Regions from separate parts of the Streptomyces sp. JNUCC 64 genome, predicted to be linked through region 2. Evidence: riboswitches for the same ligand, from Rfam matches in the RefSeq annotation. Region 2 holds a riboswitch; the other holds the start of a gene.
The links. Region 2 has a riboswitch for S-adenosylmethionine ahead of thrC (threonine synthase). Riboswitches for the same ligand answer to the same signal wherever they lie in the genome.

Region 1: linked by a shared signal. The riboswitch ahead of ACVWNX_RS26130 (aminotransferase class V-fold PLP-dependent enzyme) and the one ahead of thrC (threonine synthase) in region 2 are both predicted to bind S-adenosylmethionine.

The regions. Positions count from the first base shown of each region.
Region 1 is NZ_CM137015.1:6,341,286-6,352,405, reverse strand. It holds gene ACVWNX_RS26140 (SLC13 family permease) at 1-479, shown strand, start outside; gene ACVWNX_RS26135 (glycerate kinase family protein) at 546-1,760, shown strand; gene ACVWNX_RS26130 (aminotransferase class V-fold PLP-dependent enzyme) at 1,706-3,097, opposite strand; SAM riboswitch class IV at 3,358-3,474, opposite strand; gene trpD (anthranilate phosphoribosyltransferase) at 3,590-4,654, opposite strand; gene qcrB (cytochrome bc1 complex cytochrome b subunit) at 4,854-6,494, opposite strand; gene qcrA (cytochrome bc1 complex Rieske iron-sulfur subunit) at 6,491-7,549, opposite strand; gene qcrC (cytochrome bc1 complex diheme cytochrome c subunit) at 7,546-8,355, opposite strand; gene ctaE (aa3-type cytochrome oxidase subunit III) at 8,433-9,053, opposite strand; gene ACVWNX_RS26100 (DNA-binding transcriptional response regulator) at 9,265-9,666, shown strand; gene ACVWNX_RS26095 (L,D-transpeptidase) at 9,886-11,120, opposite strand, start outside.
Region 2 is NZ_CM137015.1:3,550,926-3,562,045, forward strand. It holds gene groL (chaperonin GroEL) at 1-1,286, opposite strand, end outside; gene ACVWNX_RS14420 (cold-shock protein) at 1,830-2,033, opposite strand; gene ACVWNX_RS14425 (MoaD/ThiS family protein) at 2,530-2,805, opposite strand; gene thrC (threonine synthase) at 3,120-4,406, opposite strand; SAM riboswitch class I at 4,424-4,612, opposite strand; gene ACVWNX_RS14435 (glucosyl-3-phosphoglycerate synthase) at 4,745-5,752, shown strand; gene ACVWNX_RS14440 (hypothetical protein) at 6,047-6,319, shown strand; gene ACVWNX_RS14445 (alpha,alpha-trehalose-phosphate synthase (UDP-forming)) at 6,455-7,909, shown strand; gene otsB (trehalose-phosphatase) at 8,036-8,893, opposite strand; gene ACVWNX_RS14455 (SAM-dependent methyltransferase) at 9,000-9,797, opposite strand; gene ACVWNX_RS14460 (DUF3263 domain-containing protein) at 9,954-10,172, opposite strand; gene ACVWNX_RS14465 (extracellular solute-binding protein) at 10,604-11,120, opposite strand, start outside.

The DNA.
Region 1 (11,120 bases), 2.8 Mb from region 2:
ACGCGCTGAAGACGGTGCCCTGGTCGATGCTGCTGTTCATGGCGGCGACCATGGCGATGGGCCTGGCGCTCTCCGACTCGGGCGCCGCCGGGTGGCTGGTCGGCGGCATCCCGCTGGACCTGCCGCCGTGGCTGTTCCTCACCGTGATCGTGGTGGTGTCCACCGCCGCGCACCTGCTGCTGCAGTCCCGTTCGGCGCGCTCCTCCGTCCTGGTGCCCCTGGTGGTCGCGGCGGCGGCCTCCGCCGGGGTCAACCCGGTGGCCGCCGCCCTCGCCTCCACCGCCGCCGCGGGCTTCTGCCACACGCTCCCCGCCTCGGCCAAGCCCGTCACCCTCTACGCCGAGATCCCCGGGGTCCCGACCTACACCCCGGGCGACCTGCTCCGGATGTCCGCCGTCCTGGCCCCGCTGACCGCCGCGCTGGTGCTGCTGTTCGCGGTCGCCGTGTGGCCGCTGCTGGGCATCCCCCTCACCCGCTGACCCACGGCCCCGGCCGTTCCCCGCGGGCCTCGCGCCCGCCCACCCTCACCCTCAGGAGCACCCATCATGCTGACCCGTTTCGCCGTCGCCCCGAGCGGCTTCAAGGAGTCGCTGTCCGCCGAGTCCGCCGCCGAGGCCATCGCCGAGGGGGTGCGCCGGGTCGTCCCGGACGCCGAGATCGATCTGATCCCGCTGGTCGACGGCGGCGAGGGCACCGCCCAGGCGCTGGCCGCCGCCTCCGGCGGACGGCTGGTCCCGCTGCGCGCCACCGGCCCCACCGGGGACCGCATCGGCACCCACTTCGCGCTCCTCGGGGACAGCGAGGGCACCGCCGTGGTGGAGATGGCGGCGGTCGCCGGACTCTCCCTCGTCCCGCGCGACCTGCGGGACCCGGGCGCGACCACCACCTACGGCGTCGGCGAGCTGATCCGGGCCGCCCTGGACACCGGGGCCCGCCGGATCCTCGTCGGCTGCGGCGACTCCGGCACCTCCGACGGCGGCGCGGGCGCCCTCCAGGCCCTCGGCGCCCGGCTGCTGGACGCGGACGGCCGGGAACTCCCGCGCGGCGGAAGCGCCCTGACCCGCCTCGACCGGATCGACCCGGCGGGACTGGACCCGCGGCTGGCCGCCACCGAGATCCGGGTGGCCTGCAACCCCTACAACGTGCTGTGCGGGGAGCGCGGGGTGGCCAGGGTCTTCGGCCCGCAGAAGGGCGCCACGCCCCAGCAGGTCGAGCACCTCGCCGCCGCGCTGGAGCACTGGGCGCACGTCCTCACCCGGGACCTGCGGGTCGGCGCGGACCTGTGCCACGGCCGGGGGACGGGCGCCTCCGGCGGGCTGGGCGCGGGCCTCGCCGCGCTCGGCGCCGAACTGCTGCCCCGCTTCGACGTGCTGCTGGACCGGCTGGGTCTGGACGAGCGGCTGGCCCGCGCCGATCTGGTGGTCACCGCCGAGGGCGCCCTGGACCACCAGACCCCGCGCGGCAAGGTGCCCGCCGAGGTGGCCCGCCGCGCCAAGCTGGCGGGACGGCCGGTGCTGGCGCTGGCGGGCACCCTCGGGGAGGGCGCCCACCAGGTGCGCTCGGTCGGCGTCGACGCCTACGGTTCGATCATGCCCGCGCCGGTCTCCCTCACCGAGGCGCTGGGCCGTGGCGGGGAGTTCCTCACCGACGCGACCGAGCGCGCCCTGCGGATGATCCAGCTCGGCACCCGGCTGGGCGGGGAGCCTCAGGCGGCGGTGCCGGCGGGGTCCGGCACGCAGCGCCCGTCCTCGGTGCGGTAGCTCCAGCGGGCGCCGTCGGTGACGAGTTCCCGCACCGCCCGGACGAACCGCTCCACGTGCTCGTCGGGGGTGCCCGCCCCGAAGCTGACCCGGATCGCGTTCAGCGAACGCTCGCCCGGCGCGGCTTCGGGCGCCCCGCACTCCCCCGGGTCCCGGGGGTCGGTGCCGAGCAGGGTGCGCACCAGCGGGTGGGCGCAGAACAGTCCGTCGCGGACGCCGATCCCGTACTCGGCGGAGAGCGCGGCGGCGAGGTGGGAGCTGTTCCAGCCGTCCACCACGAAGGAGATGACCCCGACCCGGGGGGCGTCGTCGCCGAACAGCGACAGCACCCGCACCTCGGGGATCTCCGCGAGTCCGGCCCGCACCCGGTCGATCAGCACCCGCTCCCGGGCCACCAGCCGGTCGAACCCGGCCTCGGTGAGCGCCTTGCAGGCGGAGGCGATGGCGTAGGCGCCGATCACGTTGGGCGAACCGGCCTCGTGCCGGGCCGCGTTGTCGTGCCACTCGACGTCCACCCCGCCGTCGGCGCGCCGGGAGACCCGGCGGGAGGCGCCGCCCCCGGCGAGGTACGGCTCGGCCTCGCGCAGCCAGTCGGCGCGTCCGGCGAGCACCCCGGAGCCGAAGGGCGCGTACAGCTTGTGGCCGGAGAAGGCGATCCAGTCCACGTCGAGGTCGGCCACGTCCACCGGGTGGTGCGGGGCGAGCTGGGCGGCGTCCAGCACGATCCGGGCGCCGTGGGCGTGGGCGGCGGCGGCGAGTTCGCGCACCGGCCACAGTTCGCCCGTCACGTTGGACGCGCCGGTGACGCACACCAGGGCGGGCCCGTACGGGTCGCGGGCGGCGAGCGCGCGCTCCAGGGTGTCCACGGCCTCGCCCGGGGTGCGGGGGGCGTCGAGGTAGGTGACGCGGGCGTCGCGCCAGGGCAGCAGGGAGGCGTGGTGCTCGGTCTCGAAGACGAAGACCTGGCAGTCCGCGGGCAGGGCGGCGGCCAGCAGGTTCAGCGAGTCGGTGGTGGAGCGGGTGAAGACGACCTGGTCGCCCTCGCGGCAGCCGAGGAACTCCGCGACGGTGCGGCGGGCGTTCTCGAAGAGGTCGGTGGAGAGCTGGGAGAGGTAACCGGCGCCCCGGTGGACGCTTCCGTAGTAGGGCGCGTAGGCGGCGACGTCGTCCCAGACCCGCTGGAGCGCGGGGGCGCTGGCGGCGTAGTCGAGGGCGGCGTAGTCGACCTCGCCGCCGGTGACGAGCGGAACGGTGACGTCGCGGCCGAGGACGGGGAGCAGGGGCTCGGCGGCGACGGGGGCGCAGACGGGGTCGGCGGTGGTGGCACGTGCGGACATGACGGACTCCCGGGTGAGGCAGGGCGCGTCGGCCGATGCCGGGGCAGCGCGGAGCGCACGGCGGCACGGCGTCCGGCGGCGGATCGCGGACGCGCGTCGGCGCGTGCGGAACCGGCCGGGGAATCGGCGTGGAGACGCGGAGAAAGGGTGAAAGGAACACACCGGACAGGGCGTGCGCGGAGGTGGGGCGCTGCGCCCTATCGCATTCGCTTGCTCACGAGACCGCTCCCTCGACGACCAGGACCCCTGGAGACGCGAGGGGTCCGCGCTTGCCGTAGACCTCGCTGCCTACGGCCTGGTCTTCACCCGGGGCACCCCGCCACGGACGGAGGGTTGCCGGACAGCAGGCCGGGGCCGATGCGCTGTCACTCATGACCTGGGATGCATCATGCCAGACGTTCCCCCGGACGCACTACCCCGTCCCGGATCACGGACACGCGTCCGGCCGCCCCGCGGGTGCGGGACGGCCGGAGGGAGCGGAGCGGGAGGCGCTCAGGCGTTGCTGACGGCGACCCAGCGCTCCAGGGTCCGGCGGGCCGCCCCCGAGTCGATGGACTCGGCGGCCCGGGCGATGCCGGTGCGGATCTGGTCGGTGAGCGGACCGCCGCCCGGGGCCAGCGCCACCAGCGCGGCGGCCGAGTTGAGCAGCACCGCGTCCCGCACCGGCCCGGTCTCCCCGGCGAGCAGCCGTCGGGCCACATCGGCGTTGTACGAGGCGTCCGCGCCGCGCAGCGCCTCCACCGGGACCAGGTCGATGCCCACGTCACGGGGGTCGAAGGGCTGCTCGGCGACCGAGCCGTCGCGGACCGTCCAGACCCGGGAGGTGGCGGTGGTGGTCAGTTCGTCCAGTCCGTCGTCGCCCCGGAAGACCAGGGCGGAGGTGCCCCGCTCGGCGAGCACCCCGGCGACCACCGGCGCCATCCGGGCGTCGGCGACCCCGGTGGCCTGGGCACCCACCCGGGCGGGGTTGGTGAGCGGGCCGAGGAAGTTGAAGACGGTCCGGATGCCCAGCTCCTTGCGGGCGGCGCCCGCGTACCGCAGGGCGGGGTGGAACTTCACCGCGAAGCAGAAGGTGATCCCGGCCTCCTCCGCCACCTCGACCACCCGCTCCGGCGTCAGCTCCAGATTGACGCCCAGCTTCTCCAGCACGTCGGAGGCGCCGCTCGCGGAGGAGGCGGCGCGGTTGCCGTGCTTGACGACCTTCGCCCCGGTCCCGGCGACGACGATCGCGGACATGGTGGAGATGTTGACGGTCCGGGCGCCGTCGCCGCCGGTGCCCACGATGTCCACGGCGGGCCCGGGGACCTCTATGGTCCGGGCGTGCCGGTACATGGCGCGGACCAGTCCGGTGATCTCCTCGACGGTCTCGCCCTTGGCCCGCAGCGCCACCGCGAACCCGGCGATCTGCGCGTCCGTCGCCTCGCCGCTCATGATCCGGTCCATCGCCCAGGCCGTGGCGTCGGCGCTCTGGTCCTCGCCCGACAGCAGGGCGTTCAGGACCTGCGGCCAGGAACGGACCGCCGTGGTGTCGCCTCCGGCGTGGGTCACAGCGCTCATGGGTCGCTCCCGGGTGTGGGCCGCGGCGGGACGGGCCGCGCGGCGGACGGTGGACGGCCCCGTCCGTCGTCCGGCCGGGGCCCGTTGCGCTCCACCCTATCCAGGAGCGGAACGCGCGGAGGGCCCCGTCCGTGCAGTGGACGGGGCCCTCCGGGTGGCGACCGCCGGGACCCCCGCGCGGGGCCCCGGCCGTGGGAGATCAGTGGTGGCCGTGGCCGTCCTGGATCTCCTTGTACTCCTCGACGGTGGGCTTGGCGATCTGGCCCTGCTCGCCGTAGTAGCTCTTCGACATCCGGGCGCGCAGCTTCTCCAGCGGGGAGACCTTGCGCTCGACGCCGTTCTCGTCGACCAGCGGGCCGAGCTCCAGGGGCTTGTACTGCTCGTGCTGGGTGAGCGTGTGCAGCTGCTCCTGGTTGAGGGGCTCGTGGACCTCGATGAACTCGCCGTGCGGCAGGCGCTTGATGATGCCGGACTCGCGTCCGTGCAGCACCTTGTCCCGGTCCCGGCGCTGGAGGCCGAGGCAGATCCGCTTGGTGACGATGAAGGCCAGCACCGGTCCCACGAAGAACGCGATGCGCACGAACCAGGTGATCGAGTTGATCGACAGGTGGAAGTGCGTGGCCACGAGGTCGTTGCCGCCGCCGATCAGCATGATCACGTACCAGGTGATCCAGGCGACGCCCACGGCGGTCCGGGTCGGCGCGTTGCGCGGGCGGTCCAGCAGGTGGTGCTCGCGCTTGTCACCGGTGACCCAGGACTCGATGAACGGGTACACCGCGATGGCGACCAGCACCAGCGGGAAGACCATCAGCGGGATGAACACGCCCAGGACGAGGGTGTGCCCGGCGAAGTTGATCTCCCAGCCCGGCATGACACGGATCAGGCCCTCGGAGAAGCCCATGTACCAGTCCGGCTGGGCGCCCGTGGACACCATGTCCGGACGGTAGGGGCCGATCGACCAGATGGGGTTCAGGGTGACCAGCGCGGAGATGACCGCGATGACACCGAAGACCAGGAAGAAGAAGCCACCGGCCTTGGCCATGTAGACCGGCATCAGCGGCATGCCGACGACGTTCTTCTGGGTCCGGCCCGGGCCGGGGAACTGGGTGTGCTTGTGGTAGATGACGAGGATCAGGTGGGCCACGATCAGGCCCAGCATGATGCCCGGCAGCAGCAGCACGTGCGCGGAGTAGAAGCGGGCCACGAAGTCGTGCCCCGGGAACTCCCCGCCGAACAGGAAGAACGACAGGTACGTGCCGACGATCGGCACGGACAGGACCGCGCCCTCCATGAAGCGGACACCGGTGCCCGACAGCAGGTCGTCCGGGAGCGAGTAGCCGGTGAAACCGGTGAACATGCCGAGGACGAACAGCAGGAAGCCGAAGACCCAGTTGACCTCACGCGGCTTGCGGAACGCGCCGGTGAAGAACACGCGCATCATGTGCGCGAACATGCCCGCCAGGAAGATCAGCGCGGCCCAGTGGTGGATCTGCCGGATGAGCAGACCGCCACGGACCTCGAACGAGATCTTCATGGTGGAGTTGAACGCCTCGGAGACCAGCTGGCCCTGGAGCGGCACGTACGGGCCGTGGTACTCCACCTCGTTCATCGACGGGTGGAAGAACAGCGTCAGGTAGACACCCGTCAGGATGATGATGACGAAGGCGTAGAGGCAGACCTCGCCCAGCATGAAGGACCAGTGGTCCGGGAAGATCTTGCGCATGTTGGCCTTGGCCAGGGAGTAGATCCCCAGCCGGCCGTCCGCCCAGTCGGCGACCCGCTCGCCGGCGGGCGCTTTGCCCCGGCGTGCGTCGGTCTCGGTGGTCGTCGTGGTACTCATCCGCGCTCCCAGAAGGCCGGACCGACAGGCTCGTCGAAGTCGCCGAGCGCCTCAAGGTAACCCTCCTTGTTCACACCGATCCGCAGCTGCGGAAGGGGGTGACCGGCGGGACCGAAGATGACCCGGGCGCCGTCGGAGAGGTCGAAGGTGGACTGGTGGCACGGGCAGAGCGCGTGGTGCGTCTGCTGCTCGTACAGGCTGATCGGGCAGCCGACGTGGGTGCAGACCTTGGAGTAGGCGACGATCCCGTCGTGGGACCACTCCAGCTCCTGCTTGTCCTTGATGTCACCGGGCTGGAGCCGGACGATCATCACGGCGGCCTTGGTGATCTCGACCAGGAAGCTGTGGTCGTGCTCGTCGAGGCCCTCGGGCTTGACGAACGTCAGCGAGCCGACGGTGATGTCCTCGGGACGCAGCGGCTCGTTGGTGTTCATGTTGACGAGCAGCTTGCCCTTGGCCCACAGGGTGTGGCGCAGCTTGGTGCCGGGCGCCGGGCCCAGACCGCCGAGCAGCACGACGCCGGAGAGCGGGAACAGCGCCAGGGCGCCGAACATCGTGTTGCGGATCAGCTTGCGGCGCCCGAGCCCGGACTCCTCGGCACCCTGCCGGAAGTCCGCCATGACCTTCGCCTTGACCTCCGGGGAGGCGGCGATCGGGTGACGGTCGTCGGCGATCTCCACGTCGGACATCAGGGTGCGGGCCCAGTGGACCGCGCCCGCGCCGATGAGGAACAGCGAGACGCCGAGGGTCAGGCCGAGCGTGAAGTTCAGGGCGTTGGTGTGCCCGATCGGCCAGACGTAGATCGCCTTGTCGACCGGGATGGTCAGGTACGCGGCGATGAACCCGACGGTGCCCAGCATCGACAGCACGAACATCAGGGCGACGGTGCGCTCGGACCGCTTGGCCGCCCGCTCGTCGATGTCCTGGATGCGGTGCTCGTGCGGGGGCAGCCCCGGGTCCGCGAACGGGTTCTCCGTGTCGGCCAGGGCGACCGAGCCGTGGGCGTGGTCCTGCGCGGCGGGCAGGTTCTCTTCTGGAATGTCTTGGCTACTCATGACTTCTTGGCCTTTGCGGTCCGAGCGGCGACCCAGATGGCGGTGATGATCAGCGCGCCCAGACCGAAGATCCAGGCGAACAGACCCTCGCTCACCGGGCCGAGCCCGCCGAGGTTCATACCGCCGTTGTAGACGGTCTTGTCACCGTTGACCGCGTCGATGTAGGCGATGATCGCCCGCTTGTCCTTCTCCGGCATGGTCGTGTCGGGGAAGGCGGGCATGTTCTGGGGCCCGGTCTGCATCGCCTCGTAGAGGTGCTTCGGGCTGACGCCTTCGAGGCTGGGGGCGTACTTGCCCTTGGTGAGGGCACCGCCCTGACCGGTGAAGTTGTGGCACTGCGCGCAGTTGTTGCGGAACAGCTCGCCGCCCTTGGCGATGTCCGCGCCCTCGATGCTGTACTGCTTCTCCGTCGGCACGCTGGGGCCTGCGCCCATCGTGCTGATGTAGGCCGCCAGCTGGTCGATCTGGGCCTGCGTGTAGACCTTCTTCTTCTTCGGGGCCTGGGCGCCCTGGGACACCATCGGCATCCGGCCGGTACCGACCTGGAAGTCGACGGCGGCCGCGCCGACGCCCGCCAGCGGCGGACCGTCGGTGGTGCCCCGGCCGCCGGTGCCGTGGCAGCTGGCGCAGCCGACGGCGTACAGCTTCTTGCCCTCTTCGATGGCGAGGGACTGGGCGGTCTCGTCGGCCTGCGCCTTGCCCGCGGGTGCGAACGCGGCGTACAGCCCCCCGGTGGCCGCCAGCGCGAGGAGTAGGACGACGACAGCCGCCAGCGGGTGGCGTCGTCGTGCGGAGAGCTTTTTCACGGATTACCCCGGTGTCAGGATCTTCTGCGTCGATGCTTCTGGTTGTCGGGAGCGGCCCCCCTGGGGGCGCGGCCCGATTACTTGATCAAGTAGATCGTGGCGAAGAGGCCGATCCACACGACATCGACGAAGTGCCAGTAGTAGGACACGACGATCGCGGCGGTCGCCTGCTCGTGGGTGAACCTCCTGGCCGCGTAGGTGCGCCCCAGGACCAGGAGGAAGGCGATCAGGCCACCCGTCACGTGCAGTCCGTGGAAGCCGGTGGTCAGGTAGAACACCGAGCCGTACGGGTCGGAGGACAGCGAGAGGCCGTACTCCTTCACCAGCTCCGTGTACTCGAAGATCTGACCGCCGATGAAGACCGCGCCCATGACGAAGGTCACGATGAACCACATCCGGAGCTTCTTCACGTCCCCGCGCTCGGCGGCGAAAACGCCGAGCTGGCAGGTGAAGGAGGAGAGCACCAGGATCGTGGTGTTCGTGGCCGAGAACGGAAGGTTCAGGGTTGCCGCCTGTTCCTTCCAGAAGTCGGGACCGGTCACCGATCGCAGGGTGAAGTACATCGCGAAGAGGGCCGCGAAGAACATCAGCTCGGAACTCAACCAAATGATGGTTCCGACGCTGGTGAGGTTCGGCCGATTGACCGACGGGTGCGCGGGCCCGGTTTCTACTGTCGTTGCTGTCGCCACGACCGACATTATGTCGGTCGCTTATCTCGCCCTCACTCCGGGGGGTGCCGTTCGGTGTGTCCACCCGCTGTGCGCTGCCCGGATGGCCCATCGCGAGGGTGTCCGAACCGGTGTTGACGGGGTGTCCGAGGGAGTAGCATCCGCCCCAGCGGTTCCCGTCCCAGGCATCCCCCAGCCCCGGGCCAGGCAGGCTCCGGGGCGCTGAGCACTCGGAGGAACAATGCAGCCGACCGCCACGGTGCTGGTCTACAGCGATGACGCGAACACCCGGGAGCAGGTGCGGCTGGCGACCGGACGCAGGCCGGCCGCGGACGTGCCGCCCGTGGAGTTCGTCGAGTGCGCCACGCTCCCCGCCGTCCTCAAGGAGCTGGACCGGGGCGGGATCGACGTGTGCGTCCTGGACGGCGAGGCGGTGCCCGCGGGCGGGATGGGCGTCTGCCGTCAGATCAAGGACGAGATCTTCCGCTGCCCCCCGGTGCTGCTGCTGATCGGGCGCCCCCAGGACGCCTGGCTGGCCACCTGGAGCCGGGCCGAGGCCGCCGTCACCCTGCCGGTGGAACCGGTGGAGTTCGCCGAGGCGCTGGCCGGGCTGCTGCGCAGCAGGCTGGCCGTCGGCGCGTAGGCCCATCGCCGGACCACCCTGCGGCCGTCGGTCCGGTGTCCGCGCCCGTTCCGCCGGACCCCGGGGCCATGGACCCGCGTCCCCTCCCGGCCGCCCGTATGGCGCGGCCGGGGGCGTCACGGGCGGACGCGCGGGGGCCGGGGAGCCCCGGACCCCGGACCCGGCTCTGGCGGCGCGTCACGGGCGGGCGCCCGGGACCGGGCCCTCAGACCGGGTCGCTCACGTCTGGGGGCGCAGCCGGGCCTGCTGGGCCGGGGGCGGCGTACGGGGGCCCGCGGCGCCGGTGACGGCGCTGCCCTCCTGCCACTCCTTCCAGTCCAGGTTCCAGTCGCCGTAGCCGTTGCCGAAGGCGTCCATGTCCTCGCCGTAGCTGTTGACGACCTTGACCAGGTCGCCCGGACGGACGGTCTCGTAGAACCAGGCCGCGTTGCCGGTGCTCATGCCCACGCAGCCGTGGCTGACGTTGGCGTAGCCGTGGGACCCCGAGGACCAGGGCGCCGCGTGGACGTACTCGCCGCTCCAGGTGACCCGGGTCGCGTAGTACACCGGGAGGTTGTACGACTCCGAGGTGCCCTCGGCGATCCCGATGCTGGTGCCGCGCATCCGGACGAAGTACTCCTTGCCGAGCACCACCTTGACGCCGTTGCGGGTCTCGAAGCCGGGCTTGCCCGCGGTGACGGGGATGGTGTTGATCTCCTCGCCGTTGCGGTAGACCGTCATCTGGTGCGAGGAGACGTCCGCGACGGCGACGATCCGGTCGCCCGTGGTGAGCTTCAACGAGGCGTTGTCGCCGCCCCAGAGGCGTTCCCCGACCTTGATGCCGTCCAGGGTGCTGCGCGCCCGGATCGTCGCGTTGACGGGCCAGTACTCCTTGGGGCGGTAGTGCAGGACCTGGTCGTCCACCCAGTACCAGGAGCCCTCGACGGCGGGCAGCGACTCGACCTTGAGGCCGCGCTCCACGGCGGCCCGGGTCTTCTTGTCGGTGACGGGCTCGCTCAGCTCCGCGATGACGGGCTGGCCGACCCCGTAGACGCCCTCGTCGGGGCCGAACGTGACCTTCAACTCACGCTTCTTCGCCGGGACACCGGTGTCGAACGCGACCACCCGGCGGCCGGGCGAGCCGTCCGCGTCCTCGGTGCTGACCCGGGCCGTGTAGTGGGCTCCGGCGGCCAGCGGGACGGTGCTGCGCCACCGGGTGCCGTCGGCGGAGAGTTCGCCCGCCACGTAGCGGCCCGTCGCGTCGGTCGCGGTGACGTCGGTGATGCGGCCGCCCCCGCCCGGCTTGGCGGTGATCTCCAGGGGACGGTCCGGATCGAGCTTCGCGCCCCCGGTCGTCCCCCGGCCCAGCACGACCTGGCTCGCCGCGTCGTAGGGGGCGGCGGAGAGCGGATGATCGGCGGCGCCGCCACAGGCGGTGGCACCCGCGACCAGGGCGACCACCAGCGTCGTGCAGT
Region 2 (11,120 bases):
AGCTCCAGCTTGTCGAAGACGGCGGACGCCTGCAGCAGGGCCACGCCGCCACCGGCGACGATGCCCTCCTCGACGGCGGCCTTCGCGTTGCGGACGGCGTCCTCGATGCGGTGCTTGCGCTCCTTGAGCTCGACCTCGGTCGCGGCACCGGCCTTGATGACGGCCACGCCGCCCGCGAGCTTCGCCAGGCGCTCCTGGAGCTTCTCGCGGTCGTAGTCCGAGTCGGAGTTCTCGATCTCGGCGCGGATCTGGTTCACGCGACCGGCGACCTGGTCGGTGTCACCGGCACCGTCGACGATGGTGGTCTCGTCCTTGGTGATGACGACCTTGCGGGCGCGGCCCAGGAGGTCCAGGGTCGCGTTCTCCAGCTTGAGGCCGACCTCCTCGGAGATGACCTCACCACCCGTCAGGATGGCGATGTCGCCGAGCATGGCCTTGCGGCGGTCGCCGAAGCCCGGGGCCTTGACGGCGACGGACTTGAAGGTGCCGCGGATCTTGTTCACGACGAGCGTGGACAGGGCCTCGCCCTCGACGTCCTCGGCGATGATCAGCAGCGGCTTGCCGGACTGCATGACCTTCTCCAGGAGCGGCAGCAGGTCCTTGACGTTGCCGATCTTGGAGTTGGCGATGAGGATGTACGGGTCGTCGAGCGACGCCTCCATACGCTCCATGTCGGTGGCGAAGTACGCCGAGATGTAGCCCTTGTCGAAGCGCATGCCCTCGGTGAGTTCCAGCTCCAGACCGAAGGTCTGGGACTCCTCGACGGTGATGACGCCTTCCTTGCCGACCTTGTCCATGGCCTCGGCGATGAGGTCGCCGATCTGGGTGTCGGCGGCGGAGATGGAGGCGGTGGAGGCGATCTGCTCCTTGGTCTCCACGTCCTTGGCCTGCTCCAGCAGGGCGGCGGAGACGGCCTCGACGGCCTTCTCGATGCCCCGCTTCAGGGCCATCGGGTTGGCACCCGCGGCGACGTTGCGCAGACCCTCGCGGACCAGCGCCTGGGCGAGGACGGTCGCGGTCGTCGTGCCGTCACCGGCGACGTCGTCCGTCTTCTTCGCGACCTCCTTGACCAGCTCGGCGCCGATCTTCTCGTAGGGGTCTTCGAGCTCGATCTCCTTGGCGATGGAGACACCATCGTTGGTGATCGTGGGGGCGCCCCACTTCTTCTCAAGGACGACGTTGCGGCCCTTGGGGCCGAGGGTGACCTTGACGGCGTCGGCGAGCTGGTTCATACCGCGCTCAAGGCCGCGCCGCGCCTCCTCGTCGAACGCGATGATCTTGGCCATGTGAAGTGGTCCTCCCGGACTGAAGGGGGTCCTACCCGCGCCCTTACGGCGTGGAGCGGATGGTTCGGACCGCGCTGGCGCCCGCGACGGACGGCCTGCGACGCCGGGCGATTCGTTGCCCCACCCGGCCCGCGGGCCTCACCGACCCGGTCCTTCGTAGCACTCTCACTCGTAGAGTGCTAACGCCAATGATTAGCACTCGACCGGTGCGAGTGCAAGCGGCTTGCCCTTCCAGGAACCGTCCCTCCCGGTCCCGCCGCAGGTCAGCGCGGTGCGCGGAGTACACGCCGGAACGGACGGGAGCGCGCGGCACATGGGGCGCGCACGGCGCGGAAGCGGGCGGGAGCGGACAACGGGAGCGAGGACGCGCCCCTGGCGCCGTCCGTCCGGGACGCAGACGGATGCGCGGACGGAGGCTCGGAGAGACAGAGAGACAGAGAAACAGCGGAGAGACGGAAAGACAGAGGGACTGACGACGCGAGGGGTCCGCACCCCTAGCCGGGTACGGACCCCTCGGAACGTCGCAGTCAGTCGACGCGTACTTCAGACGGCCAAGCGGACCATGTCCGCCTGCGGCCCCTTCTGACCCTGCGAGATCTCGAACTCGACTCGCTGGCCCTCTTCAAGGGTGCGGTACCCGTCCATCTGGATGGCGCTGTAGTGGACGAAAACATCCGCACCACCGTCGACCGCGATGAAGCCGTAGCCCTTCTCCGCGTTGAACCACTTGACGGTGCCCTGAGCCATGCCTAACTCCCCTATTACTGGCCCTTGCACAGGACCGCGCTCCGCGGGCCCGGGTCAGACCTCCACCCCCCAACGGTTGGGGGTGTGCGCCGGAACGCGTCGACCGCCGCTGAATGTATCTGTCCAACTGCCGTCTGCAACAGGTCAACTGGACGAGAAATCTGGGCGCGACCGATCGGAGATATCCAGATAATGCCCGCGAATTCAGGGCAAGTCGGGCCCGACAAATGACACAGAGCGGCCAATTCGGTAATGCTGTTTGGCTGCATCTTGTCGGCGAGCGGCTGAGAAGTCATTTGTGTGAAGCACAAATGCGCGAGCCGTTTCCCCAACCCTATCGCGTTCAATCCTCGGGAATGACCTCTTCCGCTTCTCTTGCGGAGGGGTCCGGTCCGGTCACGGAGAGCGTCGGGCGGGGCGGGGCCCGGCGGAAGGGCCGGGCGGGAAGGGCGGGCGGGCGGGCCGGACAGGGAGCGGCCCGCCCGGCCCGGCGGGGTCAGCCGCCCGCGACCGCCGGGATGATCGAGATGCCCGCGCCGTCCGGGGTGGCGGTGCCGAGGCCCTGCTCGAAGCGGACGTCGTCGTCGTTGACGTAGACGTTCACGAAGCGGCGCAGGGCTCCCTGGTCGTCCAGGACGCGACCGCCGATGCCCGGGTGGTTCTTCTCCAGGTCGGCGATGACCTCGCCGAGGGTCGCGCCCTCGGCGGCCACCTCGGCCTTGCCGTCGGTGTAGGTGCGCAGGATGGTCGGGATGCGGACGGTGACGCTCATGGAATGGCCTTTCCGGTCGTTTCCGGAGGAGTGCGGGACGGGGAGAGGGGGGAAGGAGGGAGGCGGGGCGGGTGGCGGGGCGGGAGGGGCGACGCGAGGTGTGCGGGCGCCCGCCCCGGGAGCGGGACGGGCGGGCGCGGGGTGTCGCGCGCCGTCCGCCGCGCATCGCGAAGGGCCGCGACGGATGACGCGCGCCGCGACGTGCGGCGTGATGTACGGCGTGTGGTGCGCCCGGGGCCCGGCCGCGCCGGGAACCGGCGGGAGGCACCCGGGCGACGACGGTCGTGCGGGCCGTCGCCCGGGCAGGTGCGGGCTCAGCCCGTGGCGAGACCCGCCTCGCGGAAGGCGTCGAGGTTCGGCTTGATGGTGGCGGTGGCCCGGTCGGTCACCGCGTCGAGGGTCTTGAGGCCGTCGCCGGTGTTGATGACGACGGTGGTGAGCGCGGGGTCGATCAGACCCGACTCGATGAGCTTCTTGGTGACGCCGACGGTCACGCCGCCCGCCGTCTCCGCGAAGACGCCCTCGGTGCGGGCGAGCAGCGAGATGGCCTCGATGACGGCCGCGTCGTCCACGTCCTCCACGGCGCCGCCGGTGCGACGGGCGATGTCGAGGACGTAGGGGCCGTCCGCCGGGTTGCCGATGGCCAGCGACTTGGCGATGGTGTCGGGCTTCTGCGGGCGGACCACGTCGTGTCCGGCCTTGAAGGCGGCGGAGACCGGGGAGCAGCCGGTGGCCTGGGCGCCGAAGATCTTGTAGGGCTTGTCCTCGACCAGACCGAGCTTGATCAGCTCCTGGATGCCCTTGTCGATCTTCGTGAGCTGGGAGCCGGAGGCGATCGGGATGACCAGCTGGTCCGGGATCTCCCAGCCGAGCTGCTCGCAGATCTCGTAGGCGAGCGTCTTGGAGCCCTCGCCGTAGTACGGGCGGAGGTTGACGTTGACGAAGCCCCAGCCCTCGCCGAGCGGGTCGCCGATCAGCTCGGAGCAGAAGCGGTTCACATCGTCGTAGGTGCCCTCGATGGCGACGAGTTCGCCCCCGTAGACGGCGGCCGTGATGACCTTGGCCTGCTCCAGGTCGTGCGGGATGAACACGCAGGAGCGCAGGCCGGCGCGGGCGGCGGCGGCGCCGACGGCACCGGCGAGGTTGCCGGTGGAGGAGCAGGAGAGCGTGGTGTAGCCGAAGGCGCGGGCGGCTTCCAGGGCCTGGGCGACGACGCGGTCCTTGAAGGAGTGCGTCGGGTTGCCGGAGTCGTCCTTGACGTACAGGGCGCCGGTCACGCCCAGTTCGCGGGCGAGGTTGTCGGCCTTGATGAGCTTGGTCCAGCCGGGGTTGAGGTTCGGCTTGCTCGCGACGTCGGCGGGGACGGGCAGCAGCGGGGCGTAGCGCCAGATGTTCTCGGGGCCCGACTCGATCTTCTTGCGGAGCCCCTCCGGGTCGCCGAGCGGCAGCTCGTAGGCGACCTCAAGGGGCCCGAAACACAGCTCGCAGGCGAAGACCGGCCCGAGCGGCACGCGCTCGCCGCACTCGCGACAGGACAGCGCCTTGGCGGGCCCGAGGTCGGGAGCGGTGTCGGTGGTGGATGCAACGGTCTGAACAGCCATGGAGGCGAGGCCCTTTCTCCTCATCTTCCCCGTGACGCGCTTCGTCACGAGACGGAATTGGCACCTTCCCGAGCCGGGAGCCTCGCGACGGCTCCGCCGTGATCGATCGCGTGGATCGGATCAAGTGGCGGGCGGTGTACGAGTGACCGACTGGAGGGTTGCCGGGGCTTCAACGGGCCGTATCCCTCTGCCCCTCTGGATGAGCGGTATGCGGTTGTCGGCGTCCGGCCCCCGACATGCGACGGTCGTACGCGTTGTTCAAGACTGTAACCGAAGGCCAGGACGGTTGAGATAGTCGTCCGCACCGCGAGATGGATCACAGTAGGGAGCCACTGACCGTGCTGGAAGAAGTCGAGGACTGGCTGAGCAGGCGTTCCTGGTCCGTGGCCGACCGCCCGCAGCACCAGCTCGCCGCGGCGAAGCGGGCCTCGGGGGCCACGGTCAGTGTGGTGCTGCCCGCGCTCGACGAACAGGAGACGGTCGGCCAGATCGTGACCGTGATCCGGGACACGTTGATGGGCGGTCCGGCGCCGCTGGTCGACGAGTTGGTGGTGGTCGACTCGGGTTCCTCGGACCGCACGGCGGAAGTGGCGGCGGCGGCCGGGGCGCGGGTGGAGCACCGGGACGCGATCCTCCCCGGGCTGCCCGCGGTGCCCGGCAAGGGCGAGGTGCTGTGGCGTTCGCTGCTGGTCACCCGGGGTGACATCGTCTGCTTCGTGGACGCGGACCTGCGGGAGTTCTCGGCGGACTTCGTCACCGGGATCGTCGGCCCGCTGCTCACCGAGCCGGACGTGCACTTCGTGAAGGCGATGTACGACCGGCCGTTCGGCGGCCCCTCCGGCGCGGAGGGCCCCGGGTCCGCCGGGGCGCCGGGGTCCTCGGGTTCCGCCGGGGCCGCCGGGCAGGGCGGCCGGGTGACGGAGCTGCTGGCCCGGCCGGTGCTCAACATGCACTGGCCCCGGCTGGCCGGTTTCGTACAGCCGCTGGGCGGCGAGTACGCGGCCCGCCGCTCGCTGCTGGAACGGCTGCCGTTCCCGGTGGGGTACGGGGTGGAGCTGGGGCTGCTGGTGGACGCGTTGCACACGGTGGGGCTGGACGCGCTGGGGCAGGTGGACGTGGGGGTGCGGCGCCACCGCCACCAGGACGGCCAGGCGCTGGGACGGATGGCCGCCGCCGTCTACCGGACCGCGCAGTTGCGGCTGGCCCGGGGGCATCTGCTGCGGCCCGAGCTGACGCAGTTCGAGCGGGGCGCCGGGGGGTTCGAGCCGCGCACGTACCCGGTCGACACGGAGGAGCGGCCGCCGATGGCCTCGGTGGCGGAGTACGCGGCCCGCCGGGTCGCCTGACGACGCCCGGCGGTCACGGGGCGTCACGCGCCCCGGCGGCCACCTGGCGCCGCGCGGCGTCGGCGTCGGCTCGGCGTCACGCGGCGGGACCGGTCGGCGATCGGGTGCGCGGGGGTGGGGCGGATCCGCGTGGCACCTCCGTCCGACTTGGAGGAATGTCTAGATTTTCGACTTATGGGCAAATTCCTCCATGTTCTTATGTTCCTTCCGCGTGGAGCGGGTAAGGGGAACAGTGGTGGCGTCCGGCGGACGGCCGTGTGGACGGCAGGGGTTCTCGCGGCATCGGCGCTCACCGTGACGTCGGCTTCGGCCGCGTATCCGGTGCTCGCGCCTCCCACGGACGCCACCGTCGTCGTGTCCGCCGGTCCGGCCACCGCGGCCGTGGCCGGACGGACCGTCGCCGCCGGGACCGTCGCGCCCGGGGCGGCGCGGGCGCCGGAACGCCGGGCCGCCCCGGACGGCTTCTCCCCGCATCTGTACGGCGGTCTCGGCGCGGCCCTGTGCGCGGTCGGCGGGCTGCTCGTCGCCACCGTCCGCAGCAAGTCCGCCGCCCGGGAACGCGGCTGAGGACCGTCGCCCGGGACGCGGCCGGGACCCGTCACCACGGCCCCCGGAACGACGGCGCGCCGAGGCCCGGCGGCGGCCCGGCGGTGGCTCGGAGGCGACGTTTGAGGGCGGCGGGGCCGGGCGAGGTATCGCCGTATGGGTTTCTCTGAGGGTGGGCGGGGCGCACGGGTCCTCGTGGCGTCGAACCGCGGTCCCGTCTCGTACGCGGTGGGCGACGACGGCGCGCTGACCGCCCGCCGGGGCGGGGGCGGACTGGTCTCGGGGCTCTCCGCGATCGGCCCCGACGCGGACGCCGTCTGGGTGTGCGCGGCCCTCGGCGACGGCGACCGGGAGGCGGTCCGCCGCACCGGCGGCGCCCTCGACCCCGGGGACACCGGGGGCCAGCGGGTGCGGATGCTGGACATCCCGCCGGACGTGTTCGCGGACGCCTACAACGGGATCGCCAACTCCGTGCTGTGGTTCGTCCACCACATGCTGTACCAGACCCCGCTGGAGCCGGTCTTCGACTCCGCCTTCCGGGCCCGCTGGGCCGCGTACGAGGAGTACAACGCCGCCTTCGCCCGGGCGCTCGCCGACGAGGCCGCCGAGGGGGCGGCCGTGCTGGTGCAGGACTACCACCTGGCGCTGGTGCCCGGGCTGCTCCGGGAGCTGCGGCCCGATCTGCGGATCGGGCACTTCTCGCACACCCCGTGGGCACCCGTCGACTACTTCCGGCTGCTCCCCGACGACGTGGCGGAACAGCTGCTGCGCGGCATCCTGGGCGCCGACCGCGCCGCGTTCCTCACCCACCGCTGGGCGGCGGCGTTCACCGCCTGCTGCGAGGAGATCACCGGCGGCACCGGCACCACCCGGATCGGGGTGCACGGCCTGGGCGCGGACGCCGACTTCCTGCGGGAGCGCGCCCACCGCCCCGATGTGGCCGACCGGTCCGCCGCGCTGCGCGCCCAGATCGGCACCGGCCCGGATGGCGCCCCGCGCCGGACGATCGTCCGCGTCGACCGCACCGAGCTGTCCAAGAACATCGTGCGCGGTCTGCTCGCCTACCGTGACCTGCTGGAACGCCACCCCGAGTGGCGCGAGCGGGTGACGCACGTGGCGTTCGCGTACCCGTCGCGGCAGGACCTCGCCGTCTACCGCGACTACACCGCCGAGGTGTCCCGGCTCGCCGCCGAGATCAACGCCGGGTACGGGACGCCGGACTGGACGCCGGTGGTGCTGCACGTGGAGGACGACTTCGCCCGGTCGCTCGCCGCCTACCGGCTCGCGGACGTGGCGCTGGTCAACCCGGTGCGGGACGGGATGAACCTGGTGGCGAAGGAGATCCCGGTGGTCTCCGACCGGGGCTGCGTCCTGGTGCTGTCCCGGGAGGCGGGCGCCTTCGAGGAACTGGGCGGGTACGCGCTGACCGTCAACCCGTACGACGTCACCGCCACCGCCGACGCCCTGCTGACCGCGCTCACCACCCCGGACGCGGAGCGCGCCGAACGCACCAAGCACCTGGCCGCCGCCGCGACCGCGCTGCCCCCGACCCGCTGGTTCCTCGACCAGCTACGGGCCCTGGAGCGGGGCCCGGACGACGACGGGGGCTGAGGCCGACGGGTCGGCGCCCCGGGCCGGACGGCTCGCCGCACCGGACCCCGAGGCCGATGGGCCGGCGCCCCGGGCCGGACGGCTCGCCACACCGGACGGATCGCGGGGGCAGGGCGGCCCGTGGGGTCAGGTCCCGTCGGCGTGGAGCTCCGCCGCGAGCGCGGCCAGCAGCGCGACGACGCCCGCCGGGCCGTCCACCACCAGATCGGCGCGTTCGGCCAGTTCGGTGACCTCCGCGCTGCCGCTGCACACCAGCAGTCCGGCCACGCCCTCGGCGCGCAGCGCGGTCACCGCCGCGAAGGCGGGCAGGTCCCCGAGGTCGTCGCCCGCGTAGAGGACGGTCCGCGCGCCGGTCTCCCGGACGTACCGGGTCAGGGCGGCGCCCTTGTCCACGCCCGGCGGGCGCAGCTCCAGGACCATGCGGCCGGGCTCCACGATCAGTCCGTGCCGGGCGGCGAGGGCGGCGAGCGGGGCGCGCAGCGCTTCGAACGCGCCCGTCGGGTCCTCGGCGCGGCGGGTGTGGACGGCGACCGCGCGGCCCTTGTCCTCGGTCCAGGTGCCGGGCCAGTCGCCCGCCGCGCGCAGCACCCCGGGCAGTTCGGCGCGGACCGCCGCCACGCCCGGGTGCGGGGGCGGGGCGGTGACCTCGCCGGTGGCGGCGTCCCAGCGTTCGGCCCCGTAGTGGCCGAGGACGACCAGCCGGTCGAGGCCCGGGGCGCCGTCGAGGCCCCCGGCCCGCACGGCGACGGCGGCGGGACGGCCGGTGATCACGGCGGTCCCGCGCAGCGCGGGGGCGAGGGCGCCGAGCGCGGGGAGCGCGCCGGGGTGGGCGCGGGCCCGTTCGGGGTCGTCGACGATCGGGGCGAGGGTGCCGTCGAAGTCCAGGGCGACCACGGCGCGGGCGGGGTCGGAGAGGAGGGCGGCGAGGGCGGCGCGGCCCTCGGGGGTGGTCGGCTCGGGCACGGAGTCACGAGGGATTCCCATGGCGGTGAGCCTAGTTGAACGGTCCTCCCGGGCGCCGGACCGCACCGACCGGCGGCCGGTCCCGGTGCCCGCCCTCGCGGACGGGCGCCGGGACCGGGACCGGAGGTCACTTGTGGGCGACCCCGGCGTAGAAGCCGATCGAGGTGGTGCCCTCGGGGGCGGCCTCATGGGGTTCGGGGCGCCAGTCGTCGGCCACCCGCACCCCGGGCTCGACCAGTTCCCGACCGTCGAAGAAGCGGCTGAACTCCTCGCGGGTCCGCAACCGGAACGGTATGCCGCTCTTCCGGTAGACCTCCGCTATCCCGCCGAACACCTCGGGGTCGTGGAAGTCGCTGGTGCCGTGGGTGAGGACCAGGGCGCTGCCGGGCGCCAGGGGCTCCAGCAGGGCGTCCACCAGTCCGTAGGGGTCCGAATCGTCCGGGACGAAGTGCAGCAGCGCCACCAGGGAGAGGGCCACCGGCTCGGCGGGGTCCAGCACCTCCCGGGCCGCCGCCAGGATCTTCTCCGGCTCCCGGACGTCGGCCTGGACGTAGGCGGTGCGTCCCTCGGGGGTGCCGCGCAGCAGCGCTTCCGCGTGGCGCAGCACGATCGGGTCGTTGTCGACGTAGACGACCTTCGCGTCGGGGCGGACCTCCTGCGCCACCTGGTGCAGATTGGGCTCGGTCGGGATGCCGGTGCCGACGTCGAGGAACTGCCGTATCCCGCGCCGCGCCAGATGGCGGACGGCCCGGTGCATGAACCTCCGGTTGGCGCGGGCGATCCGCTTGGCGTCGGGGGCCAGGGCCACCACCCGCTCGGCCGCTTCCCGGTCGACCTCGTAGTGGTCCTTGCCGCCCAGGTAGTAGTCGTACATCCGGGCCGGATGCGGTCGGCTGGTGTCGATCTCGATCGGCGGTAACGCCATGGCCTTCGCCCTTCGTCGGCTGCCGCGCGCGGGCGCGCGTGCTCACGGTTCGCGGTGACCCCGACGGCTCCGGCGCCACCGGGGTCCCACTATGCGGGCACCCGACCACGGAGGCCCACCGTCCGGTTGCCGCCGCCCGTCCCGTCCCGGGGTGGCTCAGCGGCCCTCGCGGCGGGTGTCCCGCAGCCGGCGGAGCCGGTTGACGGTGACCGGGTCGTGGGCCAGCGCGCGCGGGTCGTCCAGCAGGGCGTTCAGCACCTGGTAGTAGCGGACCGGCGCCATCCCGAGGCGCTCCCGGACGGCGCGCTCCTTGGCGCCGGGGCCGGACCAGCTCAGCCGCTCCAGCGCCAGCACCCCGCGCTCCCGCTCGCCCAGCCCGTGGGCCGGTCGCTCACCTGGTCCGTCGGGTGGTCCGTCGGCCGGTCCGGCGTCCGCGCGCTCGCCTGACCGGTCGTCCCGCCCGTCGTCGGGTCCGGCGTCGGGACGGCCGTCCCGTTCCGTTCCGTCGGGCCCGGCGTCCGGACCGTCGCCGGGCTCACCGCCCGGGCCGCCGTCGGGCCGGTGGGCCGGTCTGTTCTCCGGACCGTCGTCGGGACGGCCGTCCGGTCCGGCGTCCGGACGGTCGCGTGCCCGGTCGCCCGGTCCACCGTCGAGCCGGTCGACCGGGCCGCCGTCGGGCCCGTCGCCCGGTTCGTCGTCCGCCATCCCCCCAACCTACCCGTCCGGTCCCGCCCCGCCCCTGACGGAACGGGACCGGGACGGGACCGGGGGGCGAGCCCGTCGACGGACCGGACGGGCCGGGCGGCTCAGCCGCCCGGTCTGTCCTCGGCGGCCCGCAGGGCGCGCCGCTGGATGGTGCGCAGCACCCGCTCGGGATCGCCGCCGTCGTCCACCGCCGCGCCGATCCGCTGTTTGATGTCCGCGCTGACCTGGGGCCAGGACGTCTTGTCCACGGGGTAGAGCCGGGCGGCCTGGAGCCGGTCGAGGAAGTCCAGCAGCTCCTTGTCGTCGCGGTGCTTGGACATCTCCTCGGCGGCGGTGTGGGTCACCGGCAGCATGTCGTAGCGGCGGGAGAAGGCGAGGACGTTCTCCTTGCGGTAGACGTGGTCGAGGAACCGGCCGATCTCCTCCTGGTGGCCGTTCTCCCGGAACGCCATCAGCCAGTCGACGACGCCGAGCGAGGAGAGGCTCTCCTCGGCCGGGCCGGGCATCCGGACCATCCCGTACTCGACGTCCTTCGCCTCGCTGATGCGCATGAGGGTGGGGTGGCCGTTGAGCATGCCCACGTCCCCCTCGGCGAACGCGGAGAACGCGGCGGCCCGG